One region of the Paraburkholderia sp. EG286B genome, then DNA from elsewhere that is predicted to be linked to it. Evidence: riboswitches for the same ligand, from Rfam matches in the RefSeq annotation. Region 1 holds a riboswitch; each other region holds the start of a gene.
What was found. Region 1 has a riboswitch for cobalamin ahead of AB4Y42_RS15350 (CbtB-domain containing protein). Riboswitches for the same ligand answer to the same signal wherever they lie in the genome.

Region 1 (6,140 bases):
GCTCGAGCTTCCTCTCGCGCAACTGCTGCAAATAGCGCTCGCGCGAGAAGCGCCGGATCGCCGTATGCGGGCGAACCGTGAGCGACCCATCTTCGACTTCCACCTCGACTTCCTGTCCCTCTGCCAACGCCAGCTTGCTGGCAAGGCTGGCCGGAATGCGCACCGCAAGGCTGTTTCCCCAACGCTTCAGGGTTTGTATCGCCATTTCGTCCTCGTACTGAATCAGCCGCCTGGCCAATAACGTGTTGAGCTTGATGTCCATACCTGATCGCGGTGTATCTACGTGGTTGATACAGTCCCGATGCTAGGCCTCGGATAGGTGTGTGTCAACGCGTTGATACGTGTAGTTTCGCGGCGCATGGACGCAGATCAAGGAATGCCGTCCCTGTCTCAGTCCATCGCTGCGAGCCATACCCAGCCGTGCTCCGAGCGGCGCAGCGCCGTCACGGCAAGCGGCGCGATTTCGATCGAGCGAAAACCCGACGACGGCGCGCCCAGCGCGTGAAGAATCGCCGCCCGGATCACGCTCGCGTGCGTGAAGGCGATCAGGGTGTGTCCCGATTCGGGCAGCGCATCGAGCCAGGCGCCGACGCGCGCGCGGACATCGTCGAACGAGTCGCCGCCGTCTGGCGGCCTGAAGCCTGGATCGCGCGTCCAGGCCGCAAGGGCTTCGGGCGCTTCCCGCGCGAGATCCGTCAGGCGCCGGCCTTGCCACGCGCCGAAGGCGGCTTCGGCGAGCGCGTCAGCTGGCGTTGCCCCCGCGAAGCCTGCCGCGCGTGCGCTCGCGCGCGCGATCGCTGCGGGACTCGTGAGCGCGCACGGCGCCTCGCCATGGCGATGACCGCCGGCCAGCCGCACGTGCCAGCGCTCGCGCCAGGCGGCGAGCGCCTCGAGTGCGCGCGCGTCGAGCGCTGCTTCGGCGTCACCGCCCGCTACAGGCACGTCAGGCTCGTGCGGGAACGTGCCCGAGCGCAGCGCGGCATTGGCCGCATGGCTCACCAGCCAGACTGTCGTCGACATGCTTCTCCTTTTGCTTCGCCACTCTGTGGCTGACATTCGAGCCGCGGCCAGCCGCCGCAGCGCGTAGAATACAGGCTCCACGACACGCGGAAGCCGGTGCAAGTCCGGCGCGGTCGCGCCACTGTAACTGGTTGCCGTCGAAAACATCGAAGCAACGGAAGTCAGACCTGCGCGTCGTGAACCACTCTTTCAACGACTAGCGGGGCGCGTAACCCCAGGAGAAGTCAGCATGTCCGAAACCACATTCCCCTTGCAGCACGCACCGGCCGCGCCGGCGCCCATTCCGCTGCGGGAGATCCTGCCCTGGGCGATCTTCGGCGGCCTCATGCTGCTGCTGGCCCTGTACTTCGTGGGCGCCGAGCAGGGCGCCACCGCGATCTTCCCGGGCATGTACGTCCACGAGTTCGTTCACGACGGCCGCCATCTGCTCGGCTTCCCCTGCCACTGACCGGGAGCTGAACATGGTTGGCAAGTTGCTGGTACGCGGCATGCTCGCAGGCATCGCCGCGGGACTCCTCACGTTCGGCTTCGCGAAGATCGCGGGCGAGCCCCAGGTCGATCAGGCGATTTCCTTCGAGGAGAAAGCGGACGCCGCGAAGGGCGAAGCGCCCGAGCCCGAAATCGTCAGCCGCGAGACCCAGGCGAGCTTCGGTCTCTTCACGGGCGTGATGGTCTATGGCGCGTCGATCGGCGGGCTCTTTGCGCTCGTCTTCGCGTATGCGAATGGCCGCGCGGGGCGTCTTTCGCCGCGCGCGCTCTCGGCCTGGCTCGCGCTCGCGGCGTTCGTCGCGATCTACATGGTGCCGAACATCAAGTATCCGTCGAATCCGCCCTCGGTCGGCGACCCGGAGACGATCGGCTATCGAACCGGGCTCTTCTTCCTGATGATCGCGATCTCGATCGCCGTGTCGGTGTTATCGCTCAAGGTGCGCGCCGCGTTCGTGCCGCGTCTGGGCGTCTGGAACGCTTCGATCGTGGCGCTCGTGCTGTTCGTCGTCGTGATCGGCGCGGTCCAGCTCGCGCTGCCGACGATCAACGAGGTGCCCGCCGCGTTCCCGGCCGTGCTGCTGTGGAAGTTCCGCACGGTGTCGATCGGCATGCAGCTCATTCTCTGGACCACGATCGGCCTGCTGTTCGGCGCGCTCGCCGAACAGCTGCTCGGCGCGAACGCCCGTGCGGGCAGCGCACGCGGCACGCAAACGCGCGCCGCGTAAGCTCCGCCGGGTCGCGGCGCGCACGCCGCGCGCCTATCGAAAAAGCGACCCCAAACTTGCGTAAATGCCCCGCGCGCCTCGCGTGCCGGGGCATTTTTTTCCGCCTTTCAAAAGCATCGCGCCCGCGGCTGTGCGGGCCTGATCCGCACGCGCCGACGCGTCGCGCGGCAATGCTGCACTGCAATATCCGCGCCGCGCTAGTTTGAGCAATCCATTTTGCACTGAGACGATCCGCGCCAGTTCATCGGTTTCGGCGGCGCCCACGTGCCGCGCGAGGCCGCCCGAAACGACAAAACAACTTTGTTCCGGAGACGCGCGTGATCCTTTACGGCTTTGGCCCGGTGCTGCTCGCCGGCACGATCCAGACCATCGAACTTTCGCTCCTCTCGCTCGGCGTGGCTGTCCTGCTCGGCCTGGCGGGCGCGGCAGCCAAGCTCTCGTTCAACCGGCCGCTCGCGGCCGTGGCGACCGCCTACACGACGCTGATCCGCTCGGTGCCCGACCTCGTGCTGATGCTGCTGCTCTTCTACAGCATCCAGATCGGCGTGAACGAGGCCACCGACGCGCTCGGCATGGCGCAGATCGATATCGATCCGTTCGTGGCCGGCGTCGTCACGCTCGGCTTCATTTATGGCGCGTACTTCACCGAAACCTTTCGCGGCGCGTTTCTCGCGGTGCCGCGCGGCCAGCTCGAAGCGGGCCACGCCTACGGCATGAGCGGGGCGCGCGTGTTCGCCCGCATCCTCTTTCCGCAGATGATGCGGTTCGCGCTGCCCGGCATCGGCAACAACTGGCAGGTGCTCGTCAAGGCGACGGCGCTCGTCTCGATCATCGGTCTCGCCGATGTCGTGAAGGCCGCCCAGGACGCGGGCCGCAGCACCTTCAACCTGTTCTTCTTCCTCGTGATCGCGGCGCTCATCTATCTCGCGATCACCACGCTCTCGAACTTCGCGCTCGTCTGGCTCGAACGCCGCTATTCGGTGGGCGTGCGTCACGCGCAACTGTGAGGAAAAGGCCGTCATGAACGAAATCATCCAGCAATTCGGCCGCGCGTTCCTTTACTGGGACGGCGAGCATGTCTCGGGCCTCGCGATGACGCTGTGGCTGCTCGTGATCTCCGTCGCCTTCGGCTTCGTGTGCGCGGTGCCGCTCGCCGTGGCGCGCGTCTCGAGCCGCCGCTGGCTCTCGCTGCCGGTGCGTTTCTACACCTACGTGTTTCGCGGCACGCCGCTCTACGTGCAGTTGCTGCTCATCTACACGGGCGTGTACAGTCTCGCGTTCATCCGTTCGGAGCCGCTGCTCGACGCGTTCTTCCGCAGCGGCCTGAACTGCGCGGTGCTCGCGTTCGCGCTCAACACCTGTGCGTACACGACGGAGATTTTCGCGGGCGCGATCCGCGCGACCTCGCACGGCGAAGTGGAAGCGGCGCGCGCCTACGGCATGAGCCCGTTCACGATGTACTGGCGCGTGATCCTGCCTTCGGCGCTGCGCCGCGCACTGCCGCTGTACAGTAACGAAGTGATCCTGATGCTGCACGCGACCACGGTGGCCTTCACCGCGACGGTGCCCGACATTCTCAAGGTCGCGCGCGACGCCAACTCGGTCACCTACCGCTCGTTCGAGTCGTTCGGCCTCGCGGCGCTGATCTACTGTGCGGTATCGTTCGTGCTGGTGGCCGCGTTCCGCCGCGCCGAAAAACGCTGGCTCGGCCATCTCGCCGTGCGCACCCGCTGATTCACTGGAACACCGGAAACTGGAGACCATCTTGGCTCAGACGCAATCCTCAGATAGCAAGCTCGTCGCGCGCGACATCCACAAGCGCTACGGCGACAACGAGGTGCTCAAGGGCGTCTCGCTCGACGCGAAGAAGGGCGACGTGATCAGCATCATCGGCGCGAGCGGTTCGGGCAAGAGCACCTTCCTGCGCTGCATCAATTTCCTCGAGAAGCCGAACGCCGGCGAGATCGTCGTGGACGGCGAGGCCGTGCGCACGAAGGCGGGCCGCAACGGCGACCTGGATGTGGCCGACCACAAGCAGTTGCAGCGCATCCGCACCAAGCTCGCGATGGTGTTCCAGCACTTCAATCTCTGGTCGCACATGAACGTGCTCGAGAACGTGATGGAAGCGCCTATCCACGTGCTCGGCGTGCCGCGCAAGGAAGCCGAGGACCGCGCGCGGCAGTATCTGGAGAAAGTGGGCCTCGCGCCCCGCGTGGAGAAGCAATATCCGTCGCATCTTTCGGGCGGCCAGCAGCAGCGCGTGGCGATTGCGCGCGCGCTCGCGATGCATCCCGACGTGATGCTGTTCGACGAACCGACTTCGGCGCTCGACCCCGAACTCGTGGGCGAAGTGCTCAAGGTGATGCAAAAGCTGGCCGAAGAGGGCCGCACGATGATCGTCGTCACCCACGAAATGGGCTTTGCGCGCAACGTCTCGAATCATGTGATGTTCCTGCACCAGGGGCGCACGGAGGAAGAGGGCTCGCCCGCCGATGTGCTCGGCGCGCCGAAGAGCGATCGCTTGCGTCAGTTCCTCTCCGGCAGTCTCAAGTAAGCGGCGCGTTCAGTCTCGCGCCGCGTCTTGCCGATGGTCCGTTCCGCCGCTCTTCCTTCCGCTTCAGTTCCGGCCGCCGCGCCCGGGGGCCAGGTGCCGCTCGCGCGCGCCAGCCGCACGACCCAGGTGGCGATCGTCGCGCTGCCGCCCGTTTCGATGTCGGGCGTGGGCCCGATCGTCGACGCGCTCAATCTCGCCAACGAGATCGACGGCCGCGCGCTGTACCGCTGGCAGATGTGCTCGTGGAACGGCCGCCCCGTGCCGCTCGCGGGTGGCGCGCAGTGGCCCGCCGACTGCGCGTTCGGCGACGCCGTTTCAGCCGACTGGCTGATCGTCGTGACCGAGCGCTACCAGCAGTTCGCCGACTACCGGCTCTTTCTCGCGAGTCTCGCGCGCGTGGGGCAGCGCACGCCGCTCGTCACGGGCATTCACCACGGCATCTGGTGGCTCGCGATGGCGGGGCAGTTGCAGGGCTACCGCGTGGCCGCAAACTGGGAAACCTTCCAGCAGTTCGCCGAGCAGTTCGAGCGCACCATCGTCACGCAGCACATCTATGAAATCGACCGCGACCGCGCGACCTGCTCGGGCGGCCAGGCCACACTCGACTTCATGCTCGCGATGATCGGCCGCGACCATGGCCCGGAACTCGCCGAGCGCATTGCCGACGCGCTGGGCGCCAGCACGCTGCGCAGCGGCGACGAGCGCCAGCGCATTCCATTCGTGACCGCGCCCGGCGAGCGGCACCCGCGCCTGAACGACGCGCTCAAGCTGATGGAGGCGAATATCGAGGACCCGCTCACGACCGACGAGATCGCGAATCTCGTGGGCGTGTCGCGGCGGCAGCTCGAGCGGCTGTTTCGCCAGTACCTCGGCGCGATGCCGTCGAAGTATTACCTGGGCCTGCGCCTTGCCAAGGCGCGCTCGCAATTGCAGCGCACCAGCAAGTCGGTGGTGCAGATCAGTCTCGCGTGCGGGTTTTCGTCGGCGGCGCATTTTTCGAATGCGTACCGCGAGCGCTTCGGCGTGACGCCGCGCGAGGACCGCCGCAACTGGATCGAGCGCCAGCACGGCGGGGCCGCCGCCGAACCGCGCGCGGGCGCGCTCGTCGAGCCGCCGGAAGTGCAGTGAAGCTGGCCGCGGCGCAGCAAGCGCCCGGACCTTGCAGGTTCCGTACGAAAAAACGCGTCGCGCCTGCGCAAGACGTTTGCGCGCAGCTTGCCTACACTGCACAGGTGTCGACGGGCTTGGCGCCGGAGCGCTTAGTCCCGTCCCATGCAACGCCACCTGAGCGAAAGGGCACGGCCCCAACGCACACCGACCCCGAATTCGACACGCACTGAGTAAAAGAGGAA
Region 2 (6,140 bases), on a different contig from region 1:
TGAGTTCGCTGCCGAGCGCCGCCGCGCACGCAGCGGTCGCGGTCACGCCGGGCACGACTTCATAAGGAATACCGAGCATGCGCAAGCGCCGGATCTGCTCGCCGATCGCGCCATAGAGCGACGGGTCGCCCGAATGCACGCGCGCCACGTCGAAGCCCTGGGCATGCGCGTTTTCGAGCAATGCGACGATCTCGTCGAGCTTGAGCGGCGCCGTGTCCACCACCTTATGCGCGCGGTGGCCTTCGAGCACGGCCGGCGGCACGAGCGAGCCCGCGTAGAGAATGACGGGGCAGCTGCGCACAAGGCGCTGGCCCTTCACGGTGATCAGTTCAGGATCGCCCGGCCCCGCACCGATGAAGAAAACGGTCATGCGTGGAAACTCCGCTGAATAGGGTTCGCGAGCGCGTCGCTTGCCGCTTGCGCCGACGTGAATTCACGTTGCGCGTCGGGCAGCGGCGGGCGCTGCATCATCACCACCGACAAGCCCAGTTCGCGCGCGACGGCGAGCTTCGCTTCGGTCGCGGCGCCGCCGCTGTTCTTGCTGACCACGACGTCGGTGCGCGCCTCGGTAAAGAGCGCGCGCTCGCCTTCTTCCGTGAATGGCCCGCGCGCATCGATGATGCATGCGCGGGCGTGGCCGGGATGCGCTTCGAGGCAACGGATCGTCCAGTGCTGCTGCGGCGGCACTTCGCTCAGATGCGCGAGCGGCTCGCGCCCGAGCGTGAAGAGCGGGCGCGCGAACGGCGCAATCGCCTCGACTACCCCAGCCCAGCCGCTTACCATGCGCCAGTCGTCGCCGGGCTGCGGCTGCCACGGCGCACGCCGCAGCGCCCAGTACGGCACGTCTGCCGCCGCGCATGCGCGCGCCGCGTTGGCGCTGATCTGCGCGGCATAGGGATGCGTGGCGTCGAAAACGAGCGCGATGTTTTCGTCGGCGAGAAAGCGCGCGAGCCCTTCTGCCCCGCCAAAGCCGCCCACTCGCACCGCGCAGGCGAGATCGGCGGGCACGCGGCCAAGGCCCGCGAGCGAGTACACGTGCTGCGGGCCGAGCGTGCGCGCGATCGCCAGCGCATCGCCGGTGCCGCCGAGCAGCAGGATGCGCGCCGTCATGGCTTGACCGCCTCGTAAAGCGTGACGGGCAACGCCTGACGCCAGGTGTCGAAGCCGCCCAGCGGCTGCGCCTCGCCGATGCCGATGCGCGTGAGCGTGCCGCCGTGCTGTGCGCGCCATGCCACTAGTGCCGCTTCGCTCTGCAACGTCACCGCGTTCGCGACGAGCCGCCCGCCGCTCGCGAGCGCCGCCCAGCATGCGTCCAGCACGCCGGGTACGGTCACGCCGCCGCCGATGAAGACCGCGTCGGGCGCGGCGAGTCCTGCGAGCGCGTCGGGCGCGCGGCCCGCGACGAGTTGCAAAGCCGGCACGCCCAACGCCGCCCGATTGTGCTCGATGAAGCGTTGACGCTCGGCGTGCGCCTCGATCGCGATCGCGCGGCAGGCGGCGTGCGAGCGCATCCACTCGATGCCGATCGAGCCGCTGCCCGCGCCCACGTCCCACAGCAGCGCGCCGGGCGTCGGCGCGAGACGCGCGAGCGTGAGCGCGCGCACGTCGCGCTTCGTGATCTGACCGTCGTGGCGAAAGGCGTCGTCGGGAAGGCCGGGCGTGAGCGTCCAGCCGCGCGCGGGCGTCTGCGCACTATCGCTTTCGCATTCGAATGCGACGAGATTGAGCGCCGCGGCTTGTTCGACGTGCCACGCATCGGCGCGGCCCTCGATGCGGAGTTCGAGCGGGCCGCCCAGATGCTCGAACACGGCAAGACGCGTGGCGGCGAAGCCCGCTTCGGCGAGCAGCGCGGCAAGCGCCGCGGGCGTGCGGCCGTCCGCGCTCAACGCGAGCACGCGCGAGCGCGCGTAGAGATGGCGGCGCAGCGCATCGAGCGGACGGCCGACGAGCGAGACCATCGCCGTATCCTGCAACGCCCACCCCATGCGCGCCGCCGCGAGCGAGAGCGACGACGGCGCGGGCAGCACGCGCATTTCACCGGGCGGCACGCGGCGCGCGAGCGTCGCGCCCACGCCGAACAGCATGGGGTCGCCGCTCGCGAGCACGCATACGGACGCATTCGACTCGCGGTATGCGAGCAGCGCCTCCACGCTGAACGGCTGCGGCCACGCCTCGCGCCGCGCACGCACGCGTGGGGGCAGCATCGCGAGATGGCGTTCGCCGCCCGTCACGATGGCCGCGTCGAACAGCGCGCGCCGCGCGTCGCGCCCGAGCCCCGCGTAGCCGTCGTCGCCGATGCCCACCACCGTCAGCCATGCCTGCTTGCCCTGCATGCGTTCTCCCGCCGTTGCCTGTTTTGTTGCCTGTTTCTCTACGCCGCCACGGGCCCGCAGCCCGATCATGGGGCGGAGCACGCGCGAAAACGGGCATAATACCGTGTCCGCCGGCGCCGTTAAGGCAACTTTGCGTGAGACCAGAGTCAGCGCTAAAGCGCTAACTCCGGATCGCAATCAGGGAACACAGCAAGCTGTGGCCGCCCTCGCGACTGTGAGCAGCGAGACCGCATCCACCTGAGCCACTGGTATTACCGGGAAGGCCGATGCGGTCGACGACCTGTGAGCCAGGAGACCTGCCGGCCGACTGTTCGCGCGAACCCATATCGGGCGGGGTGTACCGATATCGCTGCCGTTGCCGCGCAATGCTTACCCGGTATTCCCTTGAAACACGAAACGAAGCCCGTCTCGCCCGCTGCCGCATTGGCCGTGCTCCGCCCCTCGGCGTGCCCGGGGCTCGTGCGCGTGGTCGCGGCGCGCGACGGCGGCCTGTGCCGCATCCGTCTGCCCGGCGGCATGCTGAGCGCCGTGCGGGCGCGCGCCCTCGCCGACGCAGCGTCGACGCACGCGAGCGGCGTGCTCGAACTGACCAATCGCGCGAACGTGCAGATTCGCGGCGTGCTCGCGGGCGAGGAAGCGGCGTTGAGCGCTGCGCTGATCGGCGCGGGCCTCGGCCCCGCCGGCATCGACGCCGCGAGCCCGGTCGAGCGCGCGTGCGCCGCCGACGAATTGCGCAACGTGATGCTGAGCCCGCTCGCGGGCCTCGACCCTGACGCGTTGTGCGACACGACGGAACTCGCCGCCGCGCTCATCGACATGATGCAGCGCGAGCCACGCCTCGCCGCGCTCTCGCCCAAGTTCGCGCTGCAACTGGACGGCGGCGAGCGTGTGGCGATGCTCGAGCATCCGCACGACATCTGGCTCGCCGCGCTGCCTTATGGCGCAACGGTGCGCTTCGCGCTGGGGCTCGCAGGTTGCCCCACGGCGCAGCCAGTCGGCACGCTCGCGGCCGAAGACGTTTGCGCATCGATGCGCGCGCTGTTGCATGCGTTCCTCGATCTCGCGGACGCGGACGCCACCCGCATGCGCGACGTCCTCGCCACTCATTCGCTCGATGCGCTGCTGCAGCGCGCGCAACAGCATGGCGAATGCGCGCTGACGCGTGACGACGCCACGCTGCACGCGTGGCGCCGCGCGCCGAGCCCCGCCGGCTTGCGCCTCGGCGCGCACGCGCTGCACGCCGACGGCAGCGGCTACGTGGGCGCGCAGCCCGCGCTCGGCCGTATCGACGCGCCAACGCTGCGCGCACTCGCCGCACTCGCGGAAGACTCGGGCGATGCGACGCTGCGCGTGACGCCATGGCAAGGCGTGCTGCTGCCGAACGTGCCCGCGCACGCCATGCCCGCCGCGCTCGAACGCCTGCACGCGCTCGGCCTGATCGTCTCGCGCGCCGACCCGCTCGCCCGCCTCATCGCGTGCACGGGCTCGACCGGATGTGCGAAAAGCAGCGCAGACACGAAAGCCGACGCCCAGCGCCTCGCCGCCCTGCTGCCGCCCGGCGCCGAAGCCCACCTGAGCGGCTGCGAACGCTCCTGCGCGGCCGCGCATTGCGCGCCGTTCACGTTGCTCGCCAGCGCCCCCGACCACTACGACCTGTACCAGCGCGACGATACGCAAAGCGGCTTCGGCCGGCTCGTCGCGCGCAGCCTGACGATCGAAGCCGCCGCGCTGGCACTCGCGCAGCGGCCCCGGAGTACCCAAGATGTCTGATTACATTCGCGACGGCCAGGCGATCTATCGCGAGTCGTTCGCGACGATCCGCGCCGAAGCCGACCTCTCGCGCATTCCCGCCGACCTCGAAAAACTCGCCGTGCGCGTGATTCATGCATGCGGCATGGTCGACGTGGCCGCCGACCTCGCGTTTTCCGCAGGCGCGGGCATGGCGGGCCGCAACGCGCTCGCGGGCGGCGCGCCGATTCTCTGCGACGCGAAAATGGTCGCTTATGGCGTGACGCGCGCGCGCTTGCCCGCGGACAACGCCGTGATCTGCACACTCGACGATCCCGCCGTCCCGGATCTCGCGCGCGAGATCGGCAACACGCGCTCGGCAGCCGCGCTCGAACTGTGGCGGCCGCATCTGGCAGGCAGCGTCGTTGCGATCGGCAATGCGCCCACCGCGCTCTTTTATCTGCTCGACATGATTGCCGCCGGCGCCCCACGCCCCGCGCTCATCCTCGGCTTTCCCGTCGGCTTCGTCGGCGCGGCCGAGTCCAAGGCGCAGCTCGCAGCCGAAAGTCACGGCGTGCCCTTCGTCGTCGTGCACGGCCGCCGCGGCGGCAGCGCGATGGCCGCCGCCGCCGTCAACGCACTCGCTTCGGAGACCGAATAAATGATCCGCAAAGGACGTCTGCACGGCATTGGCGTCGGCCCCGGCGACCCCGAACTGCTCACGCTCAAGGCGCTGCGCCTGCTCAAGGCCGCGCCCGTGGTCGCGTATTTCGTCGCGAAGGGCAAGAAAGGCAATGCGTTCGGCATCGTCGAGGCCCATCTCGAAGCGGAGCAGGAACGCCTGCCGCTCGTGTACCCCGTGACGACCGAAGCGCTCGAACCGCCGCTCTCGTACGAAGCGATCATCGCCGACTTCTACGACGGCGCGGCGCAAATGCTTGCGCGCCATCTGGACGCCGGACGCGACGTGGCCGTGATCTGCGAAGGCGATCCGTTCTTCTACGGCTCGTACATGTATCTGCACGACCGGCTCGCCGCGCACTACGAGGCCGAAGTCGTGCCGGGCGTGTGCTCGATGCTGGGCGGCGCGGCGGTGCTGGGCGTGCCGCTCGTCTACCGCAACCAGAGCCTCGCCGTACTCTCGGGCGTGCTGCCCGAGGACGAATTGCGCCGGCGCCTGGCCGACGCGGACGCCGCCGTCATCATGAAACTGGGCCGCAACTTCGACAAGGTGCGCCGCGTGCTGGGCGAACTGGGCCTCGCGCATCGCGCGCGGTATGTCGAGCGCGCAACCATGGCGAACCAGCGCATCGTCCCGCTCGACGACGTCGATCCGATGGCTTCGCCCTACTTCTCGCTGCTCGTCGTACCGGGGGTGAAATGGCAGTCGTGACGCCGCCCGCGATCGTCATTCTCGGGCCCGGCGCGCTCGCCACGGCGCGGCGCGTGCAGGCGCTCTACCCCGGCGCGCAGGTCCATGCACTGCAGGGCCGCGTGGCAGGCGATGTCGCGTTCAGCGAGCTTGGCGCGCATTTGCGCGAATGCTATACGCGCGGCCTGCCCATCGTCGCGCTGTGCGCGGCGGGCATCGTGATCCGCTGCCTCGCACCGCTCCTCGCCAACAAGGGCGCGGAGCCGCCGGTGCTCGCGCTCGCCGAGGACGGCAGCGCCGTCGTGCCGCTGCTCGGTGGACTCACCGGCGTGAACGTCATGGCGCGCGAAATTGGCGCGGCGCTCGCGGTTGCGCCCGCCATCACCACGAGCGGCGAATTGCGCTTCGGCACCTGCCTGCTCAATCCGCCCGCGGGCTACGCGCTCGCGAGTCTCGCGCAAGGCAAGCGCTTCGTCTCCGATCTGCTTGCGGGCGCAACGACACGCGTGGACGGCCAGGCACCGTGGCTGGAAAACGTCGATCTGCCGCGCGACGTCGCGGCACGCCATGCCATCCGCGTGAGCGCGAACGCCTGGGACGGCAGTCCCGACGATCTCGTGATTCATCCGCGCAGCATCGTCGCGGCCGTGGGCGCGCCACGCGCAGCGCTTGCTGAAGATGTGCGTCGCGCACTCGATGCGCACGGC
Region 3 (6,140 bases), on a different contig from region 1:
GCGATGCGTTCGCGCTCGACCGTCGCATGCAGCTGTTCGCGCAACGCATGGTCCGTGATGCGCATGATGCGCCACGGCTGCATGAAGCCCACGCTCGGCGCGTGATGCGCGGCGTCGAGCAGACGCGCGAGCGTCGCGGGGTCGATCGGGCCCGGTGCGAAGTGCCGCATGTCGCGGCGCTCGTAGATCGCGCGGTAGACCGCCGCGCGTTCGGCTTCGTCAAAGGGCTGTGCCATGGAAGAGTGCGGCCGCGAAAGCCGGGTTGGAGGGCCAGTAAACGTGCATATAGGTGGCCGCGATCGAGCCGTGCCGATACAGCGCCTCGCCGGGCGCGCCAGTTTGAGCGTGGCGTGCCGTGAGCGCGGGTGCGAGCGGTGTGGAAACACGCGAATAGTGAAACGTATGGCCGCGTAGCTCGCCATGCGCGCCGTCGAGCTGCTGCATGCCGAGCGCCGCGAAGCGCTTTTGCATGACCGCCTCGCCCGGAAGCAGGCCGAGCATCGGCGTGCGCGTGCCTTCCACGTCGGTCAACGCATCGAGCAGATAGAGCATGCCGCCGCATTCGGCGACGAGCGGTTTGCCTGCGGATACATGCGCGCGCAACGAATTCGCGCTCCGCGTGTTGTGCGCGAGCGTCGAAGCATGTAGCTCGGGATAGCCGCCCGGCAGAAAGACCGCATCGGCGCCGGCGGGCGCGGGCTCGTTCGCGAGCGGCGAGAAGTAACTCACGCTCGCACCCAGCGATTCGAGCAACGCCATGTTCGCCGGATAGAGAAACGAGAACGCGGCGTCGCGCGCAATGGCGATATGACGGCCTTCGAGCCGCCGCGTCATCGCTTCGTCGTGCGAAGGATCGGCGAACGCCACTGCCGACGGCAATTCGGCGAGCGCGGTTTGCGCGAGCGCGTCGGCGGCGCGTTCGATGCGCGCGTCGAGGTCGTCGATCTCCGCGGCCTGATGCAGGCCGAGATGACGATCGGGCAGCGCCATCGTCGCTTCGCTCGCGATGTGCCCGAGCCAGCGCACGTCGGCGGGCAATGCTTCCTGCAGCATCTGCGCGTGGCGCGGCGAGCCCACTCGGTTCGCCAGCACGCCATGAAACGGCACCTCCGGCCGAAAGCGCGCGAGACCGAACGCGATCGCGCCGAAGGTCTGCGCCATCGACTTCGCGCTGACGATGGCGGCCACCGGCACGCCAAACTCAGTCGCGAGATCGGCGCTGCTCGGCGTGCCGTCGAACAGGCCCATGACGCCTTCGATGAGGATCAGGTCGGCTTCGCGCGCGGCCTGTGCGAGCAGGGCGCGGCACGCTTCTTTACCCACCATCCACAGGTCGAGCGAGAGCACGGGCGCGCCGCTCGCGCGTGCGAGGATCATCGGGTCGAGAAAATCCGGCCCGGTCTTGAAGACGCGCACGCGCCGGCCCGCGCGCCGGTGCAGCCGTGCGAGGCCGGCCGTGAACGTGGTCTTGCCCTGGCCCGAAGCGGGCGCGCTGATGAAGAGCGCGGGGCAGGCAACCGTTGCGCTCATGCGCTCAAAACTCCACGCCCTTTTGCGCTTTCACGCCTTGCTCGCGATACGGATGCTTCACGAGGCGCATTTCCGTGACGAGGTCGGCCGCTTCGATCAGGGCGTCGGGCGCATGGCGACCCGTCACGACCACGTGCACGTGCGGCGCGCGCGAGGCGATCACACCGAGCACTTCGTCGAGCGGCAGGTACTCGTATTTGAGCACCGTGTTGAGTTCGTCGAGGATCACCATGGCGTACTCGCCGCTCTCGATCATGCGCTTCGCTTCGTCCCAGCCCTTGCGCGCGGTGGCGATGTCTCCGTCGCGATTCTGCGTGTTCCAGGTGTAGCCGTCGCCCATCGTCACGAACTCGCAGTGCGCAACACTGCCGAGGAAATCGCGTTCGGCCGTGTGCAGTGCGCCCTTGATGAACTGCACGACGCCTAGCTTCATGCCGTGGCCGAGCATGCGCACGGCCATGCCGAACGCGGCCGTGCTCTTGCCCTTGCCGTTGCCGGTGTTGACGATCAACAGGCCCTTTTCGTGCGTCGCGGCGGCCTGCTTCTTCTCGTGGCCTTCGCGGCGGCGTTGCGTCATGCGTTGGTGCGATTCGGGATCGGTTTTCATCATCGGGAGTGGGTTGGTGGCGGCGTTTTCGCGTCCGCGTTTTCGTGATCTTGCAGAATGCCTGCGATTGCGACCGTCACGCCGTCGAGCGCCAGCTTGCCGCGCACGAGCGGAGCGCCGCCCGCCGCGAGACGCGCGCAGGGCTCGCACACGCCGTCCACACCGAACTGCGCCTGCGCGGCGGCGGAGGGCGGCGCCAGTGTCGGCGTCGCGGCGAGCTGCTCCCGCGTGTACGTCTGCAGCGGCAGCGCGTGTGCCGCGCAAAACGCTTGCAAGGCGGGTTCGCCGGCTTTGGCGTCGAGCGTCGCCACGGCCGTTACGCCGTCGAGCGGCCACGCGCCGAGCGCGGCGCGCACTGCGGCTTCGACCTGCGCGAGCGTCACGCCGCGCCGGCAGCCGATGCCGAGCGCAAGCGGCGGCACGCGCTGCGCGGGCTCCGGCGTGGCTTCGAATGAGGCTGCGCGCGAGGCGCGATGTTCGGCAGGATTCACGGCGAGAGCGTCGATCGAAGGCGTGACCGCAGAGGCAAAACGAGCAAAAGCGTCGCGTTCCAGCAGGCGCCGGATGCGCGCTACGATAGCACACGCTTTTGCGGCTTCCCACGCCTTCCTTGACGCGCAGGCCCCCCGCGCCTACACTCGCACGCACTCTGGTGCTCGCGCGCGCGATTCATAATGCACGCGCAGTTAAACGGGAATCAGGGAGCCATCCCGCCTCGGGCATGGCCAACCTGAACTGCACCCGCAACGGTACAACGAGCGCGGCGTTCGCACGAATGCCGCAAACCGCTTCCATGCTTTACGCAGTCCACGCCACTGTGCAAGCCGGCCGCAAGGCCGCTCGCGCGGGAAGGCGAAGCGGTGTTTCGTCAGTCCGGATACCGGCCAGATACGTGGGATTCGCGCTGCGGGGATGCGGTGCCGGGTCCGTGATTTTCATGCGTCAGCCGGGCGAGGCCCGGGTGCGTTTCTGGTCGTTCGTCCCCTGCAGGTTGTTGCATCGTTGCGCGTGACAGCGTCTCCATGGATACGCGCGTGTGCGCAACACGGCACCCGCACGAACGGCAGGCGCGACGCACCATGCCCCTCGATACGGCCTGGCGCCGAAGGAGCACTTCATGCAAATGCGCAAGATTCCGGTCACGATCGTGACGGGCTTTCTCGGCAGCGGTAAAACCACGCTGCTGCGTCACATTCTTCAGCACGCGGGCGGCCTGCGCGTCGCGGTCATCGTCAACGAATTCGGCGAACTCGGCATCGACGGCGAAATCCTGCGTGGCTGCGGCATCGGCTGCGACGAAGACGGCAACGAAACCGAAGGCCAGCTCTACGAACTCGCAAACGGCTGCCTTTGCTGCACCGTGCAGGAAGAGTTCTTTCCCGTGATGGAGAAACTGCTCGAACGCCGCGGCGATGTCGATCACGTGCTGATCGAAACCTCGGGTCTCGCGCTGCCCAAGCCGCTCGTGCAGGCGTTCAACTGGCCGTCGATCCGCAACGCGTTCACCGTCGATGCGGTCGTGACCATGGTGGACGGCCCCGCCGCCGCGAGCGGCCAGTTCGCCGAAAATCCGCAGGCCGTGGACGCGCAGCGCCGCGCCGACCCGAACCTCGATCACGAGTCGCCGCTGCATGAGCTGTTCGAAGACCAGCTTTCGGCGGCCGACCTCGTCATTCTCAACAAGACCGATCTGCTGGACGTTGCGGACCAGGACGCGCTCATCGCCGAACTGCGCGAAGAACTGCCGCCGCAGGTGAAGATCGTGCGCGCGCAGCACGGCAAGCTCGATCTGCATACGCTGCTCGGGCTCGAGGCGGCCTCCGAGGAGAGCATTCATCTGCGGCACGACCATCACGGTTCCGCCGACGATCCCGATCATCACCATGACGAGTTCGATTCGGTCGTGGTGTCAGGCGCTGCCGCTTCGCGCGAAAGCGTGATCGAGGCGCTGCAACAACTCGTCGATGCGCACACGATCTATCGCGTGAAGGGCTTTGCCGCGTTGCCGGGCGCGCCCATGCGCCTCGTGATTCAAGGCGTGGGCCGTCGCTTCGACAGCTATTTCGACCGCCGCTGGAACGCGCAGGAAAGCGCGGCACAGCCGCTCGCGAGCCGTTTCGTGCTGATCGGCGAAGACCTCGATGGCGCGACGCTGCAAGCGGCCTTCGATACCGCATTGGCGAACCTGCAGACCGCGGCCGCGAAGTGATCGCGCCGAGCTAGACGAGGCTGTTCCATGCATTTGCTGCGCACCACGCCGGGCGGTTTCGTCGACGACACGCAAGGCGTTATCCGGATCGACCAGCAGCCCGCCGAGATCGTCGTGCTCAGTTCGGCGGACACCACGCTCGCGCTGCTGGCGAGCGTGGTGCCGCGTCTGCCCGCCGGTTTTCCGGGCGTGCGGCTCGCGAACGTCACGTATCTGCGCCAGCCCGCGTCGGTGGACTTCTACGTCGAAGACGTCTTGCAGCACGCGCGCGTGGTGGTGGTCGATCATCTGGGCGGCGAAACGTACTGGCCTTATGGGATCGAGCAGGTCGTCTCGCTCGCCGGGCGTCGCGGACAACTGCTCGCGATGTTTTCGGGCGACTTGCAGGAAGACCCCAATCTCATCGCCAAGAGCCGCGCCGAGCCCGAGTTTTGCCGCTTGCTGTGGCGTTATCTGCGCGAAGGCGGCGCGGCCAACGCCGAATCGTTCCTGCGTGCGCTCGCGTGGCGCGCGTTCGACTGGGGCAGCGAGCCCGCGCCGCCCGTCGCGCTGCCGGCCGCCGCACTCTATTGCCCGCAGCGCGATGTCGCGACCATCGACGAATGGCGCGCGCGCTGGCAACCCGGCGCGCCGGTCGTCGCGCTGCTGTTTTACAAGGCGCATCTGCAGGCGGCGAACACCGCCGCTTTCGATGCCTTGATCGCCGCGCTGCTCGCGCGCGGCCTGAACCCGCTGCCGCTTGCGATCACGTCGCTCAAGGACGCCTTGAGCCGCGACGTGCTCGACCAACTGGCGGCCGAACACGACGTCTCGCTCGTGCTGAATACCACGGCATTCGCGGCTTCATCGCTCGATGACCCCGAACCGATCGCGCTCGCCGGCGACGCGCCTGTGCTCCAGGTGATCCTGAGCGGCGGCAATCGCGAAGACTGGGTGAAGGACAATCACGGCCTGAATTCTCGCGACATCGCCATGCATATCGCACTGCCCGAAGTGGACGGCCGCGTGATTACGCGTGCGATCAGCTTCAAGGGCCTTGCGTACCACTGCAAGGAGACGCAGGTCGATGTCGTGCGCTATCAGCCCGACGCCGAACGCGTGGCTTTCGTCGCCGAACTGGCGCGCCGGTGGTGCCGTCTGCGCAGCCTGCCGAATGCAGAGAAGAAGCTCGCGCTCGTGCTCGCGAACTATCCGATGAGCGAAGGGCGCATCGGCAACGGCGTGGGGCTCGACACGCCGGCCTCGGTGGTCGGCATCCTGCGCATGCTGCGCGACGAAGGCTATCGCGTGGCCGATCTGCCCGCAGACGGCGACGCGCTCATGCGCATCCTCACGCAGGGCGTGACGAACGATCCGGACACGCGCGCGCTGCGCCCCGCATGGCAAAGTCTTTCTCTCGACGACTACCGCGCGCGCTTCTCGCAGTTGCCCGTCGAGGCGCAAAACACGCTGATCGCGCGCTGGGGCGTGCCGGAGGATGACCCCACGGTGCGCCGCGGCCGCTTCATGATTGCGGGCTGGCGCTGTGGCCAGGTGTTCGTGGGTATCCAGCCGTCGCGCTCGCGCGGCGACGACACCTACGCGAACTACCACGACGCCGAACTCGTGCCGCCGCACGCGTATCTCGCGTTTTACTTCTGGCTGCGCGAGACCTTCGGCATCGACGCCATCGCGCACGTGGGCAAGCACGGCAACCTGGAGTGGCTGCCCGGCAAGAGCGTGGCGCTCGCCGACACCTGCTGGCCCGACATGGCGCTCGGGCCGCTGCCGCATCTGTACCCGTTCATCGTCAAC

Region 2: it holds a riboswitch for cobalamin, as region 1 does, so the genes downstream of both, cobG (precorrin-3B synthase) here and AB4Y42_RS15350 (CbtB-domain containing protein) in region 1, are expected to answer to the same signal.
Region 3: it holds a riboswitch for cobalamin, as region 1 does, so the genes downstream of both, cobW (cobalamin biosynthesis protein CobW) here and AB4Y42_RS15350 (CbtB-domain containing protein) in region 1, are expected to answer to the same signal.

What each region holds. Positions count from the first base shown of each region.
Region 1 is NZ_JBFRCF010000006.1:261,597-267,736, forward strand. Features, by position in the region: gene AB4Y42_RS15340 (AbrB/MazE/SpoVT family DNA-binding domain-containing protein) at 1-262, opposite strand, end outside; gene AB4Y42_RS15345 (histidine phosphatase family protein) at 391-1,020, opposite strand; cobalamin riboswitch at 1,065-1,210, shown strand; gene AB4Y42_RS15350 (CbtB-domain containing protein) at 1,250-1,468, shown strand; gene AB4Y42_RS15355 (CbtA family protein) at 1,482-2,234, shown strand; gene AB4Y42_RS15360 (ABC transporter permease) at 2,552-3,241, shown strand; gene AB4Y42_RS15365 (ABC transporter permease) at 3,255-3,968, shown strand; gene AB4Y42_RS15370 (ABC transporter ATP-binding protein) at 4,000-4,788, shown strand; gene AB4Y42_RS15375 (GlxA family transcriptional regulator) at 4,822-5,916, shown strand.
Region 2 is NZ_JBFRCF010000009.1:253,297-259,436, forward strand. Features, by position in the region: gene cobM (precorrin-4 C(11)-methyltransferase) at 1-370, opposite strand, end outside; gene AB4Y42_RS21355 (cobalt-precorrin-6A reductase) at 367-1,110, opposite strand; gene cbiE (precorrin-6y C5,15-methyltransferase (decarboxylating) subunit CbiE) at 1,107-2,333, opposite strand; cobalamin riboswitch at 2,464-2,652, shown strand; gene cobG (precorrin-3B synthase) at 2,718-4,103, shown strand; gene AB4Y42_RS21370 (precorrin-8X methylmutase) at 4,096-4,722, shown strand; gene AB4Y42_RS21375 (precorrin-2 C(20)-methyltransferase) at 4,723-5,454, shown strand; gene cobJ (precorrin-3B C(17)-methyltransferase) at 5,442-6,140, shown strand, end outside.
Region 3 is NZ_JBFRCF010000009.1:266,942-273,081, reverse strand. Features, by position in the region: gene bluB (5,6-dimethylbenzimidazole synthase) at 1-236, opposite strand, end outside; gene AB4Y42_RS21425 (cobyrinate a,c-diamide synthase) at 220-1,530, opposite strand; gene cobO (cob(I)yrinic acid a,c-diamide adenosyltransferase) at 1,535-2,137, opposite strand; gene AB4Y42_RS21415 (cobalamin biosynthesis protein) at 2,137-2,628, opposite strand; cobalamin riboswitch at 2,771-3,041, shown strand; gene cobW (cobalamin biosynthesis protein CobW) at 3,255-4,346, shown strand; gene cobN (cobaltochelatase subunit CobN) at 4,374-6,140, shown strand, end outside.